DNA from 3 places in the Novimethylophilus sp. genome. Region 3 is predicted to be linked to each of the others. Evidence: riboswitches for the same ligand, from Rfam matches in the RefSeq annotation. Region 3 holds a riboswitch; each other region holds the start of a gene.
What was found. A riboswitch is a leader RNA that binds a small molecule or an ion and turns the genes downstream of it on or off. The one in region 3 is predicted to bind cyclic di-GMP.

Region 1 (3,825 bases), on a different contig from region 3:
AGCCGCCGACCCGGCCAGCGTCAACGGCAAGCCGATCAAACAGTCGCTGGTGGACTACATCGTCAAGGATGCCACCGCGCGCGGCCAAAAAGTGGACGACAACATCCGCGCCATCATCCTCAACAAGCTGATCAGCAGCGAACTGGTCGCACAGGAAGCGCAGAAATCCGGCCTCGACAAGCAGTCCGACTTCCTCGCCAAGGAAGAGTTGATGCGGCGCGAGCTGCTGGTCAACAGCTACCTGCAGGACTACATCAAGAAAAACCCGATCAGCGACGCCACGCTCAAGTCCGAGTACGACAAGTACAAGGCCGCGATGGGCGATAAGGAATTCAAGGCCAGCCACATTCTGGTGAAGACCGAGCAGGAAGCCAAGGACGTCATCGCCCAACTCGCCAAAGGCGGCGATTTCGCCAAGATCGCCAAGGAGAAATCGCTGGACCCCGGCTCCAAGGAAAAAGGCGGCGATCTGGGCTGGTTCCCGCCCGCCGCGATGGTCAAGCCTTTCAGCGACGCCGTTTCCAAGCTGCAAAAAGGCTCATACACCACCACCCCGGTGCAAACCCAGTTTGGCTGGCATGTAATCAAGCTGGAAGACGCACGTGACGCCCAGCCGCCTGCTTTCGACAAGGTGAAGGACGAACTGCGCAACAGCCTGCAGAAGCAGCAGCTGGAGAAACTGGTAGCCGATCTGCGCGCCAAAGCCAAGATCGTCGACAATAGCAAGACCGCAGTGAAGTAAATCATTTAGCAAACAAAAAGGGCACGCCGAGTCGATCTCGGCGTGCCCTTTTGTTTGTGCGGATTACGGTTTCGTCAAACCGTCTTGGAATACCTCGGTTTGTCCGCCGCCTGTTGATGCAGATAGCTGTCGAACGCCATCGCGATGTTGCGCAGAAATACGCGCCCGGTTTCGGTAACACGCACCTTGTCTGCTTCCAGCGCCACCAGCCCGTCCGCCTGCATTTCCTTCAGTTCTTCCAATGCGGGACCAAAGTAGCCGTCGAAATCGATATGCCATGACTTGCCGAAGTTCGCCTTGTCCAGCTCCAGGTCGCACATGATGCGGGTGATGGCGTCGCGGCGCAGTTTGTCTTCCCGGGTTATGCGCAGGCCACGGTCGATCGGCAACTTGCCGGCGCTGGTCATCCGGCGGTAATCGGACAGCACCTTGACGTTCTGCGCATAGACATCGTCGGTTTGAGAGATTGCCGACGCGCCGAAAGCCAGAATATCGCAATCCTTGTGCGTGGTATAACCCTGGAAGTTGCGGTACAGGGTTTTCTCGCGCTGCGCCTTGACCAGTTCGTCATCGGGGCGGGCGAAGTGGTCCATGCCGATATAGACATAGCCGGCAGCGGTGAGTTTTTCCAGCGTGAGCTTTTGCAGCGCGAGACGCTGTTCCAGCTGCGGCAGGGTTTCTTCCTGAATGAGTTTCTGGTGCTTTTTCATCCACGGCACGTGAGCGTAGTTGAACACCGCAAAACGATCCGGCGCCATCGCGATGACTTTATCCAGCGTCGGCTCGAAGCTGGCGACGGTCTGGTGCGGCAGGCCGACCATGAGATCGAAATTGACACTGTGAAAACCGGCATCGCGTATCCAGCCGTACACTTCACGGATCAGGGCTTCCGGCTGCACGCGATTGACTGCGTGCTGTACCCGGTCGTCCAGATCCTGCACGCCCAGGCTTAGCCGGTTGAAACCGCTTTGACGCAGGGCCTGGATATGGTCGCGCGTCAGCTCGCGCGGGTCCATTTCGCAGCCGATTTCGGCGTCATGCGCAATATGGAATTTACCTGCGAGGTAGTCGTATAAGCGGCGCAAATCGTCCGGTTTGAGATAGGTTGGCGTACCGCCGCCCCAATGCAGCTGCCTGACCTTGCGTTGCGGATTGATCAGCGCGGCGACATGGTCGATTTCACGGAACAGGTCTTGCAGGTAGGACTCGGCCTTGCTGTAGTCCTTGGTGGCGATCATGTTGCAACCGCAGTAGTAGCACAGCGTATCGCAGAACGGGATGTGGGCATAAAGCGAGATATCGCGGCCCTTGTCCTGGCTCTCGCGCAGCTCCTGTTCCCACTGTGCCGGCCCGAAGCCCTCATGGAAATAAGGCGCGGTGGGATAGGAGGTGTAACGCGGTCCGGCCTTGCAGTATTTGTGCAGCAGTTCGGTAGAGAATTCCATACGCCAATTATACTCCGGCACATGCACCCTTATATCTTGATTTATAACAAGCAGGATAAAATTTCACGCAGAACCCTAAAAATCAGTTGACAGCACCCCGCAAATACCCAAAATAACCGCAACGAAAGGGTTAACTCGGCCGAAAGGCGAGGGCACAAAGTTTCCGGTCTAAGTAGTGTCTCACTATACGATAGCGGAGCTGCCGAAAGCCATGATACTCCTGTGATCTGCCTGCCTCCGGTTCCCTGCTCACAACCATAACAAGAAAGTGGCCCCGCATGCCTGTTGCACAACTCAAGGATTATTGTTTTGCCCATCAGCCCATTCTTGGGCCGGACGGCGTCATTGTCGCGATGGAATTGCTGTATCGCGACGCGCAGCCCGAAGCGAAAAATGCTTTCGATCACACTGCCGCCACCGCCAATGTCATCATCAGCGCCTTCAACCATATCGGCATGATCGAACTGATGGGCAACCGCAAGCTGTTCATCAATGTCGCCGAGGAGTTGCTGCTGAGCGATACCATCACCCTGTTACCCAAAGACAAGGTGACGCTGGAGCTTCTCGAGCATATCGAAATCACCGATGAGATCATTGCTCGCGTGCGCCATCTCAAGGAAATAGGCTATGAGTTCGCGCTGGATGATTATGTCTTTCACGCAGAACCGTGCCCATTGTTCGAGTTGGTGGATATCATCAAGGTTGATATCTTGCAGACCGATATCGGCAGCCTGCCCCAACTGGTCAACTATCTGCGGCAATGGCCTTGCAGGCTGCTGGCCGAGAAGGTGGAAACGCGCGAAATCTACCATGCCTGTAGCCGGGCCGGATTCGACCTGTTCCAGGGATATTATTTTGCCCACCCCGCCATCATCGATGGCCGCATGACCGACCCCACCAGGTTGGCGGTGCTCAACCTGCTGGCCAAAGTGAACAACGACGCGGATTTCGGCGAGATCGAGGCATCGTTCAAGGGCAATCCCGGGCTGACCTACAGCTTGCTGCGCCTGATTAATTCCCCGGCCTTCTATTCTTCAAATAAAATAGGCTCTATCCGACAAGCGATCCATATACTCGGCATGCGTCAGTTGGGCAGATGGCTGCAGGTTCTGTTGTTTACCCAACAGAACGACCGGGGTTGTACGCCGATACTTGAACTGGCGGTGCATCGCGGCAGATTGATGGAGTCGATGGCTGAATCCGTCAACATCATGCCCGAACGTGCCTATGTCGCCGGCATGCTTTCACTGGCAGACAGCGCGCTGGGCATGCCGATCGGAGACATCGTCAACAGCCTCAATCTGGTGGATGAAGTGAGCCATGCTTTGCTCGAACGCGAAGGCAAGATCGGCGTGATGCTGAATATCTGCAACCAGCTGGAAAACGGGGATTTCGACAGCGTCGCAGACATGGCGGAAATGCTGGGAATTCCCATTCCTACGCTGATGGAGAAGCAGCAGGAATCTATTACCTGGGCCAATGAGATGCTGCATCGGCTATTTGAACCGAGTTAATTAAATAAATAAACCATCCATGAATCTTCCCCAGGAAATCTTCAAGGCTTACGACATTCGCGGCATCGTCGGTACGACGCTCACGCCGCAAATCGTCGAGGCGATCGGCCAGGCAATCGGCTCG
Region 2 (3,825 bases), on a different contig from region 3:
CTTTTGAATCAAACGGATAGCTAAAGGCTCCATATGCAAAGAACCATGCTCAAATCCAAGCTGCACCGGGTGCGCGTTACGCATGCGGAGCTGGGCTATGAAGGTTCCTGTGCGATTGACGAAGAATTGCTGGAGGCTGCGGACATTCGCGAATACCAGCAGATTGAAATTTACAACGTCAACAACGGCGAGCGCTTCAGCACCTATGCGATCCGCGCGCAGCGCAATTCCGGCATCATCTCGGTCAACGGCGCCGCCGCGCGCAAGGCCATGCCCGGCGACATCCTGATCATCGCCACCTATGCCGTGTACAACGAGCTGGAACTGGAAAAATACAAGCCGGAACTGGTGTACGTGGATGCGATGAACCGCATCAAGGACAAGCGCCGCGACATTCCGGTGCAGGCCGCATAACTCGGTCGGATAAAAACAAAAACGGCAGCCTGGGCTGCCGTTTTCTTTTGGCTGTCGGCTGACAGCTAAACGCTGAACTTCGACACTACCGTGCTCAGGTTTTCCGCTTTCTCTTTCAGGCTCTGCGACATGCTGTGGAAGGCATTGGCTTCCTGCGCGTTCTGCTGGGACAAATCCTCGATATAAGTCACCGCTTCGGTAATGCCGCCGACTGCGGTTTCCTGCTGCGACGCCAGTGTGGCGATGGTGTCTGACATGCCGACGATGGTTTTGACCGAAGTCAGAATACCTTGCAGCGCCGCATCCGCAGATTTGGCATTACCGGCGGCGGTAGCCGCATCGCCCTGCTTTTCGCACACCGTCCTGGATACCTGCTGCGCCTTGTTCTGCAGGCTGGTGATAATCTGGTTGATTTCTTCGGTGGACTTGCCGGTACGCTGCGACAGATTGCGCACCTCGTCGGCCACCACAGCGAATCCCCGTCCGGCTTCGCCGGCGCGTGCGGCTTCGATCGCGGCATTCAGCGCCAGCAGATTGGTTTGCTCGGAAATATCGCGTATCACCTGCATCACGGTGCTGATCTTGTTGATTTCGTCTTGCAGCGAGGCAATCGACTCGGCGATGCCCTGCACATCGCTGGAAATATGCTCCAGCGCATGGATGGTCTCACCCACCACCGCACTGCCGCTGACCGCCGATGTATTGGCTTCGCGCGCCGTTGCCGCGACATTGGAGGCATGCAACGAGACATCCTTGATCTGATCCGCCAGATGCATGATGCTGTCGGCAATCTGGTGGGTACGCTCGCCCTGGCTGGCAATGGCTTCCTTGGTGCGCGAAGAGATGCCGCTCATGTCCGTCGCAGCGCCGTTGAGGTCCACCGCGGTGTCGCGCAGCGTCAGGATCAGCTTGGCAGTGCCTTTGCGAGCGTTGTCATATTCGTAGCCCATCCAGGCGAAATCGTCCTTGCCGTTGAGGCCGAATTTCTTCGAAAGATTGCCTGCCGCCATTGTTTGCAGAGCCCCGACGATGGCCGTGGCACGCCGCGCGGCGCGCATGCCGAACCATAGCGCCGTGAAGATATTCAAAATCAGAAAGGCAATGGTTACCGGCAGCGAATTGACGAAATAACTCACGACAAAGGCAATCGTCACCAGTGCGGAAAGAATCAGGAACTGCTTGCGCAGATTAAGATTCTCAACCAATTTTTCCAATATTGAATTCATGATGCCAAGATCTCCTCGTGAGGCATGGCCAGATCGACATCAGGAATGGCGTGATAGCACTGACACCGCCCACCCTTTGGTGGGGAGCAAGAAGTGTCGTCCGGCAATCCCGCTATCCTGAAATACCGCCATGGACCGGTAATTTTGCGCCCCTGCCTTACGGCCAGGCTCGCCTTTATCAAACGATGTGGTGGGATTATGGAAGCTGTGTGCCCGTTAGTCAACAACTCCGCTCCTAGAGCGGAGTTCGGGCCAGCTTGCCAGAAATTCGGCGGCAGCGGAGATTCCTTGCGCCGGATGCCTATCCAGTTCCGATTGGAACGGCAACGTTGCGATGCGTGGCGCCGGCAGACGCTGTTCGAGCGTTGCGATATTGTCCCGCAATGCCGGCATTGCGGGCTCGACCTGATTCGCCACCCAGCCTGCCAGGCGCAAGCCGGACCGCGAGACTGCATCGCTGCTCAGCAAAGCATGGTTGAGGCAGCCCAGGCGCATGCCGACCACCAGAACGACCGGCAGCTGCAGCGCGACGGCCAGATCGGCGGTGTCCTGGCTGTCGTTGAGCGGCACGCGAAAGCCTCCCACCCCTTCCACGATCACGACGTCGGCCTGGGCCTGCAGCATGGCGAATCTTTCCAGTATCGGCTCCAGCCGGATATGCGTTCCAGCCATGGCGGCGGCGATATGCGGCGCCAACGGCGGCTCGAAAGCGTAGGGATTGACCGCGTCCCGGTCCGCCTCGACGTTGCCCGACGCCAGCAGTTGCGCGACGTCATCCGATACCAGCCTGCCGTGTTCGCTGCGGCATCCGGCCGCGACCGGCTTCATGCCAACCGCGCGCAGGCCCTGAGCCGCAAACGCACGCAGCAAGGCGCAGCTGACGAAGGTTTTGCCGATGCCGGTATCGGTGCCGGTAATGAAATAGGCCTGCTTCATTTGTGCCGGTGCAAGGTGATGGGCTGGGCCCCGCCCGGCAGCGACGGATGCGGTTGTGCCTTCCATGCGTGGCCGTAAACCACTTCATAGGTGGCCGGCAGTTTGCCCTGCCGGCGAAAACGTTCGTAATTGTCGGCCAGCCGCTGCAGAAACGATTTTCCCTCGAGGCCGCGCCTGCGCCCTTCGGTCGCGTTGCGCGCGCCTATGGCCTTGAGGTCGCGCATCAACCCCCGCACATCGTCGTAGGTCAGGGTAAAGCGTTCCATGTCCATCACCGGATCTTTGAAGCCGGCGCGCACCAGGGCATCGCCGATGTCGTGCATGTCCAGAAACCGGCTGACATGGGTATGCGCCGGATCGGCGCTCGCCGCCTCGCGTAGTTCCATCAGCGTATCAGGCCCGAACGTGCTGAACATCAAGAGCCCCTCCGGGCGCAATGCGCGGTGCAGTTCGCGGAAGGCCAGGTCGAGATCGTTGCACCATTGCATGGCCAGGTTGGACCACGCCAGGTCGACGCTCCCATCCTCGAGCGGCAGCGCTTCGATGTCGCCGCAGACGAATGCCTGGCGCGAACGCCAAGCCAGCCGCGACAGCCATGGCTGCCGCGCGGCGGCGAGTTGCAGCATCGGCGGCGCGATATCCAGCGCCAGCACGCGGCTGTTTTTGTAGCGCTGCGCCAGCCGCGAGGTGCCCAGCCCGGTGCCGCAGCCCGCATCCAGAATCACCTGCGGCGCCAGTTTCACCAGGTCCAGGCGGGCGAACATGCGCTCGAACACTTCCCGCTGCATGATCGCGGCTGCATCGTAGCTCGCCGCGGCCCGGCCGAAGGAATCCCGCACGCGCTTCTTGTCGATGCGGTAAGCGCTGTTATCCATGGCAGAACTCCCGCAGCACATCGACAAACCAGGCTGGGTGCGACAGGAAGGGAGCATGCGAAGCGTTGTTGCAAACCCGCAGTTGCGCGCAAGGCAAATGCTGCGCCAGCCAGCGTCCGGCTTCCACCGGCGCCAGTTTGTCGTAATCGCCGTGCAGCACCAATGCGGGGGCCGTCACAGCGCCAAGCCCGGCGCGCAAATCGGTTGCCAGCAGGACATCCAGGCCAGCCTGCAAGGTTTGCGGCGCCGGTTCGTCACGCTCGAAAAAATGCTCGCGCAGCTGGCGCACGGTTTCCTTGGCGGCATCCCCGCCGTAAGCCTGCAACGCGAGAAAACGCGACAGCGTAGCGCGATAATCCTGCCGCACCTGCGCG
Region 3 (3,825 bases):
CTGCATGCCGCGCACGGGCCAAAAGAGGCAGAAGCGCTGGAAGCCGAAGCGGTGCGCGCCTGCGTGGCGGGCCGCATGATGCTGAAGCGCGTGATGGGCAAGGCCAGTTTTGCCACGGTGCAGGACAGCGGCGGGCGCATCCAGTTTTTCATCGCGCGCGATCAGGTTGGCGAGGAAGCCTACGAAGCCTTCAAACGCTGGGATCTGGGCGATATCGTCGGCGCCGAAGGCGTGCTGATGAAAACCAAGACCGGCGAACTGAGCGTGCGGGTGGACAGCCTGCGCCTGCTGACGAAGAGCCTGCGCCCGTTGCCGGAGAAGTTCCATGGTCTCACCGACCTGGAAATCAAGTACCGCCAGCGCTACGTCGACCTCATCATGAACGAGGATACGCGCCAAACTTTCATCGCGCGTAGCCGTGTCGTCGCCGCGATTCGCAGCTTCATGCTGGACAACGAATTCCTCGAAGTCGAAACACCGATGCTGCACCCCATCCCCGGCGGCGCGGCGGCCAAGCCGTTCAAGACCCATCACAATGCGCTGGACATGCAGATGTTCCTGCGCATCGCGCCCGAACTGTATCTCAAGCGCCTGGTCGTCGGCGGCTTCGAGCGCGTGTTCGAAATCAACCGCAATTTCCGCAATGAAGGGCTCTCCGTGCGGCACAATCCGGAATTCACGATGATGGAATTCTATGCCGCCTATACCGATTACCAGTGGCTGATGGATTTCACCGAGGCCTGCATCCGCGCCGCGGCCATGGCTGCGACCGGGGATGCGGTGGTGACGTACCAGGGACGCGAGCTCGACCTGTCTCAGCCGTTCCAGCGCCTGACGATCACCGGGGCGATTCTCAAGTACGCGCCGCAATACAGCGCCGCCCAGTTGGACGACGCGGATTTCCTCCGGACCGAGCTGGCCAAATTCGGCGTCAAGCCGCTGGCGCACGCCGGCCTCGGCGCGCTGCAGCTGGCGCTGTTCGAGGAGACCGCGGAAGCCGAGCTGTGGCAGCCGACCTATATCGTCGACTACCCGGTCGAGGTATCGCCGCTGGCGCGCGCATCCGACACCCGTCCCGGCATTACCGAGCGCTTCGAGTTGTTCATTACCGGGCGCGAGATTGCCAACGGCTTTTCCGAGCTGAACGACGCCGAGGACCAGGCCGAGCGTTTCAAGGCGCAGGTGGCGGCCAAGGAGGCCGGGGATGACGAAGCCATGTACTACGACGCCGATTACATTCGCGCGCTGGAATACGGCATGCCCCCGACCGGCGGCTGTGGCATCGGCATCGACCGCTTGGTGATGTTGCTGACGGACTCGCCCAGCATCCGCGACGTGATCCTGTTCCCGCACATGCGTCCAGAGGCTTGAAAAACAAGACTTTCGCGCTAAATTGACAGCCGGCTGTTTTGGCATTCTAATGTCAAATTAACACTACCTGAAAAGGGCGAACCCGACCGTAAGGCGGGGGCGCAAAATTTCCGGTCCAAGGATGATGTCGGGGACAGCGGGATTGCCAGGTCGCAGGGTTCATCGATATCTCGAACTCCCTCCTGAATTGCCTCTAGCTCTGCTTCTTCGGACCGTACAGCAAGTGCTTTCGCCATTGCCGGCACTTGGCTACCGAGGAGATGGATCACATGGTAAATGCCAGCATTGATGATCGGACCCTGGCCGAGTCGATGGGACTCGACGCGGAAGACGTTCGTCGACGCAAGGACTTTCTCGAGTTCGGTGCACAGGACATTGCGCTGCTGAACGACCTGCACCAGCGGCTCGACCTGGACGGGGCGGCATTCGCCGACGCTTTCTACGCCCGTTTGCAGGCCGATGCCGAAGCCGGCAAGCTGCTGCAGGATGCCGGGCAGCTCGCCAGCCTCAAGCAGAAACAACTCACTTATTTCGAACAGCTCGGCAGCGGCGAGTACGGGCTGGAGTATGCGCTGGCCAGGATGCGTGTGGGCATGGCGCATCAGGCAGCCGGCTTGAAGCCCAAGTGGCATCTCGGCGATTACGGCAGATATCTCGCCAGCATATTGCCCGAAATGCTGCGCCACTGCGGCGGTGACCAGCAAAAACTGCTGGCTACGATGTCGGCGTTGATCAAAAGAACATTGCTCGATTCCCAAATCTCGCTGGATGCCTATTTCCAGAGCGAGCACGAGTTGCTGCGCTTGCTGTCGCAGGCGTTCGAAAGCAACATCGAGGCGGTGTTCATCGCCGACATGAAAGGCAAAGTCCTGCATGCGAACAGGACGGTCATCGAAATCTGCGGTTTCCTGCCCGAGGAACTGGCAGGCAAGCCATGGCAGCATCTATTTGCCGACCAGCAATCCGAAGCGCTGGCCGCGATCCGGCAGACCGTCGCCAATGGCGGGCGCTGGCAGGGCGAGGCCTGGCTGTGCCACAAGAGCGGCAAGGAGTTTCCCGCCTGGATCAACGTCAGTTCGGTGAAAGACGACAATGACGCGGTGACGCATTTCATCGTGGAGTTTTCCGATATCACCGCCTTCAAGCGCACCCAGCAAGAACTGGCGGAGCGCACCGAGGAGCTGGCGCATTCCAATCGCGAGCTGGAGCAGTTCGCCTACGTGGCCTCGCACGACCTGCAGGAACCGTTGCGCATGGTGGCGAGCTACACGCAATTGCTAGCGCGCCGCTACAAGGACAAGCTGGACGCGGACGCCAACGAGTTCATCCATTTTGCGGTGGATGGCGCCACCCGCATGCAGGCGCTGATCATCGACCTCTTGACATTGTCGCGGGTCGGCACGCACGGCAAGCCGATCGAACTGTGCGAATCCGGTGTTGCGCTTGATCGAGCGATCGCCAATCTGCGGCTGGCGGCCGAGGAATCCGGCGCGGTGGTCACGCGCGACCCCATGCCCAAGTTGACCGCGGATATTTCGCAACTGACGCAGCTGTTCCAGAACCTGATCGGCAACGCGATCAAGTTCCGCGGCGAGACCTCGCCGGTGGTGCATGTGGGAGCGGAAAAAAGGGACGGCGAATGGCTGCTTTCGGTGCGCGACAACGGCATCGGCATCGCGCCGGAATTTTTCGAGCGCATTTTCGTCATTTTTCAACGTTTGCACGGCAAGCATGAATATCCCGGTACCGGCATCGGGCTGTCGGTATGCAAGAAAATCGTCGAACGCCACGGCGGAAAAATATGGATAGAATCCGAGCCGGGCAAAGGCACTGTTTTTTATTTCACCTTACCTGTGAATCATGGGGAAAGGAGACGTCATGGAGAATGAATTGGGTAGACAGGTAGAGTTTTTATTGGCCGAAGACAATCCGGGAGATGTCCGGCTGACGCAGGAGGCATTACGCGAGAGCAAGATACGCAACAACCTCAACGTGGTGCAGGATGGCATGGAGGCGATGGCATTTTTGCGCAAGCAGGGGAAATACGCCGAGGCGCCGACGCCGGACGTGGTGCTGCTCGATCTCAACCTGCCGAAGAAGGACGGGCGCGAGGTGCTGGCGGAAATCAAGTCCGACCCCGTGTTGAAGCGCATTCCGGTGGTCATCATCACATCAAGCGAGGCCGAGCAGGACATCCTGCGCACTTACGACCTGCATGCCAATTGCTACGTTACCAAGCCGGTCGATCTGGACCAGTTCATCAAGGTCATACAGTCGATAGAAAATTTCTGGCTGACCATCGTTAAATTGCCTTCCAGCGTCGGCGATTAACCGCCACTTCACCCGTGGAGCTTGCCATGAACGTCGAGCCGATCAATATCCTGCTGGTTGAGGACAATCCGGGCGATATACGCCTGGTTACCGAACTGCTGGCAGAAGGCGGCGACCGGCAGT

Region 1: it holds a riboswitch for cyclic di-GMP, as region 3 does, so the genes downstream of both, VGK14_RS13880 (EAL and HDOD domain-containing protein) here and VGK14_RS13380 (sensor histidine kinase) in region 3, are expected to answer to the same signal.
Region 2: it holds a riboswitch for cyclic di-GMP, as region 3 does, so the genes downstream of both, VGK14_RS00810 (methyl-accepting chemotaxis protein) here and VGK14_RS13380 (sensor histidine kinase) in region 3, are expected to answer to the same signal.

What each region holds. Positions count from the first base shown of each region.
Region 1 covers NZ_DASXVH010000099.1:8,494-12,318, reverse strand. The annotation lists gene VGK14_RS13890 (peptidylprolyl isomerase) at 1-742, shown strand, start outside; gene hemN (oxygen-independent coproporphyrinogen III oxidase) at 817-2,187, opposite strand; cyclic di-GMP riboswitch class I at 2,306-2,394, shown strand; gene VGK14_RS13880 (EAL and HDOD domain-containing protein) at 2,466-3,701, shown strand; gene VGK14_RS13875 (phosphomannomutase/phosphoglucomutase) at 3,721-3,825, shown strand, end outside.
Region 2 covers NZ_DASXVH010000010.1:32,394-36,218, forward strand. The annotation lists gene panD (aspartate 1-decarboxylase) at 34-414, shown strand; gene VGK14_RS00810 (methyl-accepting chemotaxis protein) at 480-1,640, opposite strand; cyclic di-GMP riboswitch class I at 1,740-1,824, opposite strand; gene bioD (dethiobiotin synthase) at 1,857-2,576, opposite strand; gene bioC (malonyl-ACP O-methyltransferase BioC) at 2,573-3,451, opposite strand; gene bioH (pimeloyl-ACP methyl ester esterase BioH) at 3,444-3,825, opposite strand, start outside.
Region 3 covers NZ_DASXVH010000090.1:23,286-27,110, reverse strand. The annotation lists gene lysS (lysine--tRNA ligase) at 1-1,371, shown strand, start outside; cyclic di-GMP riboswitch class I at 1,437-1,521, shown strand; gene VGK14_RS13380 (sensor histidine kinase) at 1,641-3,260, shown strand; gene VGK14_RS13375 (response regulator) at 3,250-3,702, shown strand; gene VGK14_RS13370 (putative bifunctional diguanylate cyclase/phosphodiesterase) at 3,729-3,825, shown strand, end outside.